DNA from 3 places in the Pantoea sp. R13S299 genome. Region 2 is predicted to be linked to each of the others. Evidence: predicted binding sites of a transcription regulator. Region 2 holds the regulator's gene; each other region holds the start of a gene.
What was found. Region 2 encodes CRP, which controls carbon source genes, mostly activating them, when cyclic AMP is high. Its sites were predicted from a motif close to ATGTGANNNNNNTCACAT; they were not measured.

Region 1 (4,228 bases), on a different contig from region 2:
AATCTCCCGCGATGGCAGCGCCAATCCGCAGCCGGGTGACTGGCTGGGTCTGAGCGCGGTGACGTCCTGGGATGGGCATCAGCCGATCGCGGTAGAGATCAATAAGCAGCTTCCCTGATCGTAAAAATTGATAACGTTAATAATGATGCGTGCCATTGCCTGCTGCCTCTGGCACAAAGTCAGCTATGCTCATCGGGTAAGCCGATTCGACACCGGGCTGTGACCTGAACGATGGGTAGACCTTTTTCATCCGCACAGGGAGATTGGAATGAATTATCGCCTGACCAGCCTGGCTGTGGCCAGCGTCCTTCTGGTGGGTTGTGCCAGTTCAAAGCCGGCGAATAGCGATCCTGCTCAGCGCAGCGATCCGTTCGAAGGCTTTAACCGCACGATGTTTAACTTTAACTACAACGTGCTGGATCCGTATGTGTTGCGTCCGGTCGCTGTCGCCTGGCGCGATTATGTGCCGGTCCCGGCACGTACCGGTTTGAGCAACTTCCTCGGCAACCTGGAAGAGCCTGCCAGCATGGTCAACGCCATCCTGGTGGGTGACGGACGTGATGCGGGTATTCACTTCACCCGTTTCTTCCTGAACAGCGTGCTGGGCCTGGGTGGTTTCATCGACGTTGCCGGTAAAGCGAACCCGGAGCTGGCGCGTGAAGAGCCGCACCGTTTCGGTACCACGCTGGGTCATTACGGCGTCGGCTACGGTCCTTACGTTGAACTGCCTGCTTACGGCAGTTTCACGGTTCGTCAGGATGGCGGTGACTACGTCGATACGCTCTATCCGATTCTCGGCTGGCTGACCTGGCCGATGTCGATCGGTAAGTGGACGCTTGAAGGGATCGAGACCCGCGCGCAGCTACTGGATTCAGATGCGATCCTGAAACAGCAGAGCGATCCGTATGCCTTTATCCGTAACGCCTACTTCCAGCGTCATGACTTCCTGGCGCGCGGCGGTAAGCTCAAGCCGGAAGATAATCCTAACGCCGCTGCGATTCAGGATGACCTGAAGGATATCGACGCGCAGTAAGCGCATCCTCACTGAGCCAGCCAGCGATCCGCAGCCACAAAAAAGGGCGACTCACCAGAGTCGCCCTTTTTGATCGTGCCCGCCAATCAGAACTTGTAGTTAAAGTTCGCGCCGTAAAGCCAGGCCTTACCTTCAGAGGTAAAGGTGTAAGGACCTTCTTTCACCGTCACTTTCTGTCCATGCATATATGAGACACCCACATCGACCGAAGCATCATCATTAAAGGCATAAGACGTACCGGCACTCAGCCATAAACGATCCTGGTCCGGGATAGAGATAGAACGCTTATCCGCCGGAACCGGGCTATCATCAAACGCAATACCGGTACGGAAAGTCCAGTTCTTGTCGTAAGAATAAGTCGTACCCAGTGCAATGCGATAGGCATCGTGGAAACTCTCATCTTTGTAGAACAACGTCTGGCCGTTAGAACCGGTGGCTTTCAGCTCCTGGAACTGACTCCAGCTGGTGTACGCCATGCTGTAGTGAACCGCCCACTGTGGTGCCACTTTATGCCAGCCTGACACTTCCCACATCTCGGGCAGATTCAGGGTTAACGCGCCCGGAACGGTGGTGCCGTTAGTACCATAAGGGACACCCGACACTTCAGGGTTATTCACCGCATTCAGCCGTGAAGAGAGGCTGCTTTTGTAATCGCCATCAAAGTCGACTTTCACTTCCGAACGATAGGTAAAGCCAAAGCGGTTATTCTCATCCACTTCATACAGGACACCGGCATTCCAGCCGTAGCCCCACTCATCACCTTTCAGATGGGCAACCTGCGTATCAGCCGGAACGCCCAGCCTTGCGCCAGATTCACCGGCATAGCGTTCAATTTTAGCTTTGGCATAAACTGCATCAAATCCGACACCCACGCTAAAATGTTCATTTAAGCGGTAAGCGGTGCTGAGATTTAAATTGCCGGTCATCAGGTCGGTCTTACCGCCGTAACCGCCAGCCGTGTAGCCATTATTAAACTCTGTTGCTAAGCCATAATTGGACGTTGCAGACGCGCCAATCCACCACTGATCATTGATGGGCTGGACGTAATGAATATTGGGTACCCACTGATTCGGCGCAATATTATCGGCATCCAGGCTGCGTCCGCTGGGACTGCGACCACTGATGTTTACATCCGGCGCAATATAAACAGCACCGATAGAAAATTCCGGGCGATCCATTAACGCCATCGTCGCCGGGTTACGGCTGGCGGATGCCGCCGTATCACCCATTGCCCCTTCGCCTGAATATGCGCGACCTAAACCAATCGTAGAAAACTCATTTAACTGAAACCCAGCTGCGTAAACGTGTGAAGAGACAAGCGCCACTGCAGCCGCCACGGCTGACTTTGCAAACAGGTTTTTATGGTTCATGACCACAACCTCATGTGAATTATTATTTAACGCTATAACGTCGCGTAACAAAGGACGGCGGATTGTAGGGACTGATGTAAAACGCACATATCAGACCAGTGCGGAGAGTATAGGTCCGACCTGTGTGCATGTTGCAATATTGTTTTTAAAATATTTCAGGTTTGATCGCTTAAAATTCGATCTGCTTAACAAAACAGCCCCGATTCTGCACAGCATACCGATTCCAGTTTGTTCTGGATCAATTTTTATTGTGATATTCGTCACTTAGAGCCATGCGCATAGCGCAACTTTCAGCGAGCAGGTAAAATTTCGGCGATAAAATCGCGCAACCGGCCAGATTGCTGGTCAGGAGAATGAAATGACTGATGCCATTAAAAAATGCAGTGCGACCGAAACCGCAGCCTGTTGTTGTGTCGATGTGGGCACAGTAATGGATAACACCGATTGCACTGCCAGCTGGTCAGAGTGGTTTGCTCAGCGTGCCGATGCAGAGGCGAAATTAGCGCAACTCACCCAGCGTGCCCGCGAGGTTGAATCGGAGCCCTGTGTGATTGAATCGCGCTTCAGCGAAGTAAATCAGGGTGTGCAGCTGGATATCGATTTCACCTTCAGCTGCCAGGCTGAAACAATGATTTTTCAGCTCGGTTTGCGTTAAGTCCCAGACGCCGCATTAATGCGGCGTTTTTCATTTTCGTGTTTCCCTTCGCACTTTTTCCTTTCCGATATTGGCGGCTCACCCGCTTGTGGTTAACACTGATCAGGTCAGACCTCTTCAGGCAATGATGCCACAGTCCCAGCCACAGGTGAGAACAATGAGCAAAGCGCAGCCGCTGCTGACGCGTGATGGTGAACGCATCGCAATAACCCACGGATTACGCACCCCTTTCCTGCGCCAGGCGACCGGCTTTCATGGCATTCCCGCCATTGAGCTGGGACGCATGGTGGTCAGCGAATTAATGGCGCGCAGTGAACTGCCGGCTGAGGTGATCGAGCAACTGGTCTTTGGTCAGGTTGTACAGATGCCGGAAGCGCCGAACATTGCGCGTGAAATTGTATTAAGCAGCGGGCTGAGTGTGAATACCGATGCCTACAGCGTCAGCCGTGCCTGCGCCACCAGTTTTCAGGCCGTCGCGAATGTGGCAGAAAGCCTGATGGCAGGCACCATCTCTGCGGGCATTGCCGGAGGCGCAGACTCCTCTTCGGTGCTGCCTATCGGCGTCAGTAAAACGCTGGCCCGCGCGCTGGTGGATCTCAACAAAGCCCGCAGTTTCGGGCAGAAGCTGCAAATCCTGCGACGGCTGCGTCCGCGCGATCTGCTGCCGGTGCCGCCCGCGGTGGCGGAGTATTCAACCGGCCTGCGTATGGGCGATACGGCAGAGCAGATGGCGAAAAGCCATGGCATCACCCGTGAGGCACAGGATGCGCTGGCGCTGCGCTCCCATCAGCATGCCGCCAGAGCCTGGCAATCCGGCGTATTGAATCAGGAAGTGATGGCCGCCTTTGTGCCGCCGTGGAAAACCGCCATCGATCAGGACAATAACGTCCGCATGAACGCAAAAGCGGAGGATTATGCCCGACTGCGTCCGGCATTTGATCGCCAGCACGGCAGCGTCACCGCGGCCAATAGCACGCCACTCACCGATGGTGCGGCCGCCGTGATTCTGATGCGAGAAGGCCGCGCCCGCGAACTGGGCATCAGCCCGCTGGGCTATCTGCGCAGCTACGCCTTTACCGCCATCGGCGTGCAGCAGGACATGCTGCTGGGTCCGGCGTATGCGTCACCGCTGGCCCTGGATCGCGCTGGCATTTCTCTGGCGGATCTGAC
Region 2 (4,228 bases):
AGTCGCGGCAGCAGGAACTGCGCGCCATTCAGCGACAGCAGTTGCAGCGAGTAAACCGCCGTGACCGTAAAGCCAATCATCGACCAGCCATAGAACTGGCGGGTAAAGCGATAGCTGATAAAGGTTATCGCCAGCATGATCATCAGCACCAGCGACTCCGGCACCGCCAGGCGCAGCGTCGCGGCCGCGATGACCAGACCGGCAAAGGTGCCCAGCGCCCTATGCTGGATGCGGACACGGGTAGCGCTGTAACCGTTCTGGCTGACGAACATGATGGTCATCAGGATCCAGTAGGGTTTGGGGATGTTGAAGAACAGCGCCAGCGCGCTTCCCAGCATCAGCATGACTGCAAAGCGGCCGGCAGTGCGCAGTGCCGACGAGCGGAATGAGAGATAACTGCGCAGCGCCGGTAACAGCGGCAGACGGCGCTGGCGGTCCGCCATCAGATCGCGTTGATACAACGGTTTCTGGGTGCGCAGGACCCGCGCAATGCGATTGAAGTGGTAAAGGCAGAAGTTACCTACCGGATTGTCGGGATGCTGATGGGCGATCTTTTCCAGCGCACCGAGCTGTTTATCCATTGCAAAGCGATCGGGTAGCTGGTGATAAAGGATGTTATCCGCCAGCACACGCAGCCGGGCCGAGATGGTTTTGGCATTCCAGCGAATGACCGCTTCGGCATGGCTCTGCTCGACCAGTTTTTGCACCTCTTCCGGCCGATGCAGGCTGACTGAGATATGCTCCTGCAGATCCAGTGCCACCTGAAAGGCGCGCGTCAGCCGTTTATGGCTGTGATCGCGGCTTGCCGACAGCATGTGCATCTGCTGATAACAGGTGTTGATCAAATCGACCACTTTCTGCTGACGTGCCAGCAGCGGCGGCAGCGCCTTTTCCGGATCGGTGAGCTGCGTGAGCAGGGTATATTTGGCGTCGCAGTAGTTAGCCAGCTCGCGGTAGATCAGGCTGAGGCTTTCGCGCATCGGCTGCTCTTTCCACAGCCAGAACCAGAACCAGTTGAAGACCCCATACCAGAGCGTGCCGCCGATATAGAGCAGCGGGGTGACGTAGATGGGCATGCGGCCAATCAGGCTGAGGGTGAAGATGGCGGCGATAAGGGTGCCGGGCAGCAGGCGGCCATGCAGCGGGCTGATTTCACCGGTGACGCCGAGCAGCAGGGGCATAGCGAAGAGGATCAGCGGCAGTGGAATCGCATGCAGGGTGAGCCACTGAATCAGAAAGCTGCCGAGGGCAAACAGGCTGCCGCCAACAATCAGACGTTTGAAGAAGCGTTTGTGCGGGGTATCCAGACCGGAAATGTTGCAGCAGGCGGGCACTAACGAGAACAGCAGACCTTTTTGCAGGTCGCCAGCCAGCCAGCCCAGCGCCACTGGCAGACAGAGGACCAGCGTTTGCCTCAAGGCATAGTTAACTTCAGGATGGTAAATGATTCGACGCCACATCGGCCCAACACAAACAATAACGGCGTGATGTTGCCATCACGCCGTGGGTGACAGGAATTAGCGGGTGCCGTAAACGACGATGGTTTTGCCGTGTGCGGAGATCAGGTTCTGATCTTCCAGCATCTTCAAAATACGGCCCACGGTTTCGCGTGAACAACCAACAATCTGGCCAATTTCCTGACGAGTGATTTTAATTTGCATGCCGTCGGGATGCGTCATGGCATCTGGCTGCTTCGCCAGGTTGAGCAGGGTCTGTGCAATGCGTCCGGTGACGTCGAGGAAAGCGAGGTTACCCACTTTTTCAGACGTGACCTGCAGGCGACTCGCCATCTGTGCTGAGAGTCGCATCAGGATGTCGGGGTTAACCTGGATCAGCTGACGGAATTTCTTGTAAGAAATTTCCGCCACTTCGCACGCGCTTTTCGCACGTACCCAGGCGCTGCGCTCCTGGCCTTCTTCGAAGAGGCCAAGCTCACCAATGAAATCGCCCTGATTCAGGTAGGAAAGAATCATCTCTTTGCCTTCTTCATCTTTAATCAGAACCGCGACGGAACCTTTAACGATGTAGTAAAGCGTTTCTGCTTTTTCACCTTGGTGAATAAGCGTACTTTTGGATGGATACTTGTGAATATGGCAATGGGACAGGAACCATTCGAGTGTAGGGTCTGTTTGCGGTTTGCCGAGAACCATTCGCTATTATCCTCTGTTGTAATCGTGCCCAAAATACAGGGGGCAGTTTTCCCTGTCAGGCGGTGAAAGCTTCAAGCGTTTCCCTTTCAGGAAATTATTCGGGCCGCATCAGGCGCAGTGCGCATCATTCTTCCCGGCTTCGCCATCGGGTGACGAAAAATATTTTCAGCACTGTTTGTAGCACAGCTTTTGCCGACTGTCTTCTGTTGTCTCGCTTCAGCTACAGGCGGATTTCTCTGGATTGCTGTTTACCAGGTGAAAGCGTAGTCTGGCGGCAAAACAGCGTATTCCGGAGCAAAAATCATGCAGGCAAGAGTGAAGTGGGTAGAAGGGCTGACATTCCTCGGAGAATCCTCATCCGGCCATCAGATACTGATGGATGGCAATTCAGGTGATAAAGCGCCCAGCCCAATGGAGATGGTGCTGATGGCGGCTGGCGGATGCAGCGCGATTGATGTGGTTTCAATTCTGCAAAAAGGCCGCAACGATGTGGCTGATTGTGAAGTAAAACTGACCTCAGAACGTCGTGAAGAGGCGCCGAGAATCTTTACGCACATCAACCTGCATTTTATCGTGAGTGGTAAAGCGCTCCAGGATAAAGCGGTCTCACGCGCGGTGGATCTTTCTGCAGAAAAATATTGCTCGGTGGCCATCATGCTGGGTAAAGGTGTGACGATGACGCATAGCTATGAAGTGGTTGAGCTGTAACAGTCGCAGTTTTTTTCAAAGTTGCTGGTAGTCCGGTGTGAGGCCGTGCCTGGATGGGGAATTCGCTTTGAGACTTTGCTGGCGCAGGGGAACCGGGTCAGATCGGAAAGTCGCTTGAGCCAATCCCTGGCCGCTCGGCCCGCGCGATTACGCACCTCATCCCTGAGGTGCGCCCGTTGCCGGGCCAACGCGTTGCGTTGTTCAAAAACGCTCCCGGCGTTTTTGTCCCTGGCGCGGGACGCTTTCCTCTTGTGACCCGGTTCCCTGCGTGTTAAGTTTTTTCGCTGCTGTTAGACTTATCCAGCATTGGCATTAGTCTGGAAAGGCCCTTTTGAACTCTTACTCTATCCGTTTACCTTCCATCAGCCGTTTCACCAGCGGGCCCATGATCAACTCCATCGCCAGACCCATTTTGCCGCCGGGCACGACCAGCGTATTGATGTGCGAGATAAATGATCCCTGCAGCATCGCCAGCAGGTAGGGGAAGTCGATATCTTCCAGCGCCTGAAAGTGAATCACCACAAAGCTCTCATCCAGTGACGGAATGGCGCGGGCCGCGAACGGGTTTGAGGTATCGACGGTCGGGACGCGCTGAAAGTTGAGGTGGGTGCGTGAGAACTGCGGCGTGATGAAGTTGATGTAATCCTCCATTGAGCGCACCACGGAATCCATCACCGCTTCACGTGAATGACCGCGCTCGCCAGTGTCGCGCACCAGCTTCTGAATCCACTCCAGGTTAACAATCGGCACCACGCCCACCAGCAGATCGACCTGTTCCGCCACGTTGTGTTGTGCTGTTACCACGCCACCGTGCAGTCCTTCATAGAAAAGAATGTCGGTGTTCTGCGGCAGCGGCTGCCATGGCGTAAAGGTGCCGGGCACCTGATTCCACGGTACTGCTTCATCGTAGGTGTGCAGATATTTACGCGATTGCCCCTGTCCGCTTTGACCATACTCTTTAAAGCTCTGTTCCAGCAGGCCAAAGTCATTAGCTTCCGGACCGAAGTAGCTGACATGACGCCCTAAATCGCGCGCTTTACGAATCGCCATATCCATTTCAGGGCGGGTAAAGCGGTGAAAGCTGTCACCTTCCAGCTCGGCCGCATGAAGATCGAGCTGCTGAAAGATTTTGCGAAACGCGAGGCTGGTAGTGGTGGTCCCTGCGCCGCTGGAACCGGTCACCGCGATAATGGGATGACGTGCAGACATAGAAAAGCTCCCTGTGAGGTCGGGCGATGAGCATTGTTATCATGAAATGATGCCGGGTGCATCAGCCGCGAAATTCTTTGCGTGGCATGATATTGACCGATTCATGCAGTTCCGACCACACCAGCACCACTTCACCGGTTTCCAGCTGGCGTCGCACATCA
Region 3 (4,228 bases), on a different contig from region 2:
CACTCGACTTCTCCTCAATAAAACCAATGGCTGCTACCAGGGTATTTTCATCACCAAAGCCACCCGCTTTGGTCATCACCGGCAGAGTAAATTCACTGTTAAGCAGAACCCCGTGCGGTACACAGCCCGCCACCAGACCCTGAATTTTAAAGCCGCTGGCGCCGAGTGCCTGGGCGACGGCAATCGCCACGTCGCCTCCCGACAAATAGAGCGCGTGCGGCAGCTGCGCCCGGCACAGGCTAAAGGTCATTTCGCCCAGCAACGCGCAGATCGCCTCACCCAGTTGCTGGCGCGTCACGCGGTGCTGCTGGCAGAGATGCTCGATTGCGTGTCGCTGGGATGCATGCTGACAGGTGCGGATCAGCGTATGACGACCGGCACGCAGTGCGGTGGCCGCCTGTTCGACCCAGCGATCCCGCTCAGGCCAGGCGGGCTGCTGAAACAACTGACGGATATCGACATCGACTAGCTCAACGGCGTGCTGATGACGCAAAGCGGCAATCTGCTGCTCTGCCTGACGGCTCATCGATCCCACCACCGCCAGCACGGGCCGCGAAGGACGAACAGAGAGCGCAGCGCCCAGCGCATCGCTTAATCCGGCAGCGCCCACCAGCAGAGGCGTCTCGCTCAGCCGCGACGCAGCGGATATCAGCCGCGCCAGGTCAGCCTGTGTTTCAGCATCTACCACCACGACGCCCTGCGCCGTCGCTAATACCGCATCAAGGCGATCGCTGCGCAGCGTCGCGAGATCGATCTCCGTGCCGTCGATCTGCATCTGATCGAGAATGCGGGCACAGAGGATCGGGGTTTTAGGATCGCTGACAAATTCGGTGTCGGTCAGTAAACGCTGATTGACCCACACATTACCGTCGCGTGTGGTGCGGCCCAGTCGTGGTACGGCCGGAGCCACCAGTGCCATTTTTTTGCCGCTGGCGCGCAGCGCAGCCACCGTTTCAGCGCCGACGTTACCACGCAGCGTGGAGTCGATTTTTTTTAACAACCAGCCCTGCTGAAGCTGTTTCGCGTAATGCTGTACCACCTGAGTGACGCGCTCTGCCGCCTGACTGGCGCTGACGGCACGGCTGTCGGTGCTGATCACCAGCACATCCGCCGCCTCGTCTGGCAGCGATGTCGCGGTGCCGAACAGCACATGCACGCGGGCTCCGGCCTGAGCCAGTCCGCTTCCTGCATCGTTGGCACCGGTGAAGTCATCGGCGATGACCAGCACCGGGGTTTTCCATATTGATGAGCCCATCCTCACTCCTGTCAGGCTATTGCTGCTGCACTTGATTATATTCAATCATGATTGATTATATGTGAGCAAGTTCAAATTAATCGAAATCGATATGCCTTATAAAATTAGCCACAGAGGGTGACTGACATCGCATTGCACTGAGCAAGATTAATCATTTACTCAGACATGACAGAAATAAGGGTATGAAATGAACATTAACAGCACGGTGATCAGCGGATATCAGGCGCTGAATGACATGCGCTATCTGCTGGAGGGAGTATCGACAGCGGTGGTGGTAACTGACCGGAACATTGAGGCGATTCCGGCGGTGCAGGCGCTGATGGGTCAGTTGCGGGATCAGATTCCGGGCATCAGCGTGGTTAACAGCGTTCCGCCTGAGCCGAGCCAGCATGATGTCGCCGCGATTATCGCGACGCTCTCACGGGGCCAGGTCGACATGGTGATTGGTATCGGCGGTGGCAGCGTGCTGGATGTGGCGAAGCTGCTCTCAGTGTTGTGCATCGATGGGGCACCGACGCTGGACGCCCTGCTGGCTGGCGAAAAACCAGCGCGCCGCACCCGCTCAATGCTAATCCCCACCACTGCCGGCACCGGCTCGGAAGCGACGCCCAATGCGATTCTGGCGATCCCGGAAAAAGAGACCAAAGTCGGCATTATTTCACCGGTGATGCTGCCCGATGTGGTGGCGCTGGTGCCGGAACTCACCACCAGCATGCCGCCGCACATCGCCTCTTCAACCGGCATTGATGCACTTTGCCATCTGATTGAGTGCTTCACCGCCAACGTGGCTAACCCGGTCAGCGACAACTATGCGCTGATTGGGATGAAGAAGCTGTTCGCTCATCTCGAAACCACGCTGCGCGAACCCGGGAATTTACAGGCGCGGCTGGAGATGCTCTGGGCCTCTTACTATGGCGGCGCGTCGATTGCCCATGCCGGTACGCATCTGGTGCATGCCCTCTCTTATCCGCTCGGCGGCAAATATCACCTTCCACACGGCGTCGCCAACGCCATTCTGCTGGCACCCTGCATGCGCTTTGTCCGTCCGGCCGCCGTGAGCAAATTTGCTCAGGCCTATGACCTGCTGCCCGATGCCAACCTTCGTCTGAGCGATGAAGAGAAATCTCACGCGCTGGTCGACTATTTCACCGCGCTGGTGGCGCGACTTCAGCTGCCTGCCAGCCTGGAAGCGCTGGGCATCGGCCCGGATCAGCTTCCCTGGTTAGTGGAAGCCGCACTCGACGTTCAGCGTCTGATGAAAAACGTGCCAATGGCGGTCACCGCCGACGATGTACGCGCCATCTACCTGACGCTGTTTCCTTCCTGCCAGGCGTAATGAGGATTGTCATGAATAAGAAAATAAACGGCGTACTGACCGCCATCGTCACCACCTTTGACCGCGAAGGTGCCTTTGATCCGATGAGGCAACGTGAGCAGGTCAGACGCCAGATCGATGCCGGAAACGGCATCTTCTGTGGCGGCACCAACGGCGAATTCTTTGTGCTGAACGAGCAGGAGAAGATCGCGGTCACTGCTACCTGCGTCGATGAAGTCAACGGCCGGGCACCGGTGGTCGCGCATATCGGGGAGATTTCGACCCGTGAAACGATCCGGCTCGGCAAACAGATCGCCCGCCTTGGCGTGGATGCCGTCTCAGCGATCACGCCGTGGTTCGTTCCGCTGAAACAGCAGGAGCTGATTGACCACTATCAGCGCGTGGCTGACGCGCTGTCGGTGCCGCTGTTCCTCTACAACATCCCGGCGCGTACGGGCAATGTGTTGCAGCCAGAGACCGTCCGTACGCTGGCCGCGCACCCGAATATCATCGGCATTAAAGATTCAGCAGGCAGCTATGAAAGTCTGAGTGGTTTTCTGCAGGCCACCGCCGACTGCGACGGCTTTGATGTGCTGAACGGCCCCGACTCGCTGATTCATCAGGGATTCGTCGATGGCTGCTCCGCCTCCATTTCCGGGCTGGCAAACGTGGCACCGGAGGCGATTAACGCCATCTGGGCGCGCTTCAGTGCCGGAGACATTGCCGGTTCGCATCAGGCTCAGGAGAACGTCACCGGCCTGCGCACCGCGCTGTACAGCATCGGTTTCTCTCCCGCCGCCGTGAAAAAAGCGGTCAGCCTGCAGGGCTTTGAGGTGGGTGAAAGCCGCTATGCGGTGCAGTTCAGCGGCGAAGAGCAGCAGCAGATCCGTCAAATCGTGAATCACTATCTGCAATAACGTCCATCGCCTTTGCACCCTACCGGTCAGATGAGAACGAACCTGATGGTCGCCATCTGCCAGAACAATCGAGGTTACGATGAAAGCATTCTCAACTGAGAGCACCTTACTGATCGTCGGCATGGTGGTCGCCTATATCCTGTTCACCACCTGGCTGACCTGGCGGCTGCGCAGTAAAACCAGCGGCGACTTTATGGAAGGCTCCCGCGCCATGCCCGCATTTATCGTCGGCATTATGCTGATGTCTGAATATATCGGGGCAAAATCAACTATCGGCACCGCGCAGGCGGCCTTTGAAGATGGCTTCGCCGCGTCGTGGTCAGTCATCGGTGCCGCGATTGGTTTCCCGCTGTTTGGCCTGATCCTGGTCAAACGCATCTATAACACCGGGAAGATCACGATCTCTGGTGCTATCGCCGAGAAATATGGCAGTTCAACTAAGAACATTATCTCGCTGATCATGATTTATGCGCTGCTGCTGGTGAACGTCGGTAACTACATCAGCGGCGCGGCGGCGATCTCCACCGTGCTGAAGATCGACCTGACTCAGGCCGCCTTTATTACTGCGGTGGTGAGTACTTTCTACTTTGCATTTGGCGGCATGAAAGGCGTTGCGTGGGTTACGCTGTTGCACAGCGCCATCAAGTACATGGGGATCCTGATCATCCTCTACGTGGCACTGAAGATGACCGGCGGCGTCGCCCCGATGATGGAGAAAATGCCGGCGTTCTACTGGACATG

Region 1: the regulator CRP is predicted to act here: its motif matches at 2,652-2,669, upstream of ACN1CO_RS09475 (YfcZ/YiiS family protein).
Region 3: the regulator CRP is predicted to act here: its motif matches at 1,315-1,332, upstream of ACN1CO_RS13215 (iron-containing alcohol dehydrogenase).

Annotation. Positions count from the first base shown of each region.
Region 1 covers NZ_JBLYEF010000001.1:1,991,802-1,996,029, reverse strand. The annotation lists gene ccmI (c-type cytochrome biogenesis protein CcmI) at 1-118, shown strand, start outside; gene mlaA (phospholipid-binding lipoprotein MlaA) at 269-1,033, shown strand; gene fadL (long-chain fatty acid transporter FadL) at 1,120-2,403, opposite strand; gene ACN1CO_RS09475 (YfcZ/YiiS family protein) at 2,762-3,058, shown strand; gene fadI (acetyl-CoA C-acyltransferase FadI) at 3,216-4,228, shown strand, end outside.
Region 2 covers NZ_JBLYEF010000005.1:214,349-218,576, forward strand. The annotation lists gene ACN1CO_RS20100 (YccS/YhfK family putative transporter) at 1-1,460, opposite strand, end outside; gene crp (cAMP-activated global transcriptional regulator CRP) at 1,518-2,150, opposite strand; gene ACN1CO_RS20110 (OsmC family protein) at 2,454-2,858, shown strand; gene ACN1CO_RS20115 (phosphoribulokinase) at 3,198-4,067, opposite strand; gene ACN1CO_RS20120 (YheU family protein) at 4,129-4,228, opposite strand, start outside.
Region 3 covers NZ_JBLYEF010000002.1:498,577-502,804, reverse strand. The annotation lists gene ACN1CO_RS13225 (D-threonate 4-phosphate dehydrogenase) at 1-3, opposite strand, end outside; gene dtnK (D-threonate kinase) at 1-1,255, opposite strand, end outside; gene ACN1CO_RS13215 (iron-containing alcohol dehydrogenase) at 1,443-2,591, shown strand; gene ACN1CO_RS13210 (dihydrodipicolinate synthase family protein) at 2,603-3,487, shown strand; gene ACN1CO_RS13205 (sodium:solute symporter family protein) at 3,567-4,228, shown strand, end outside.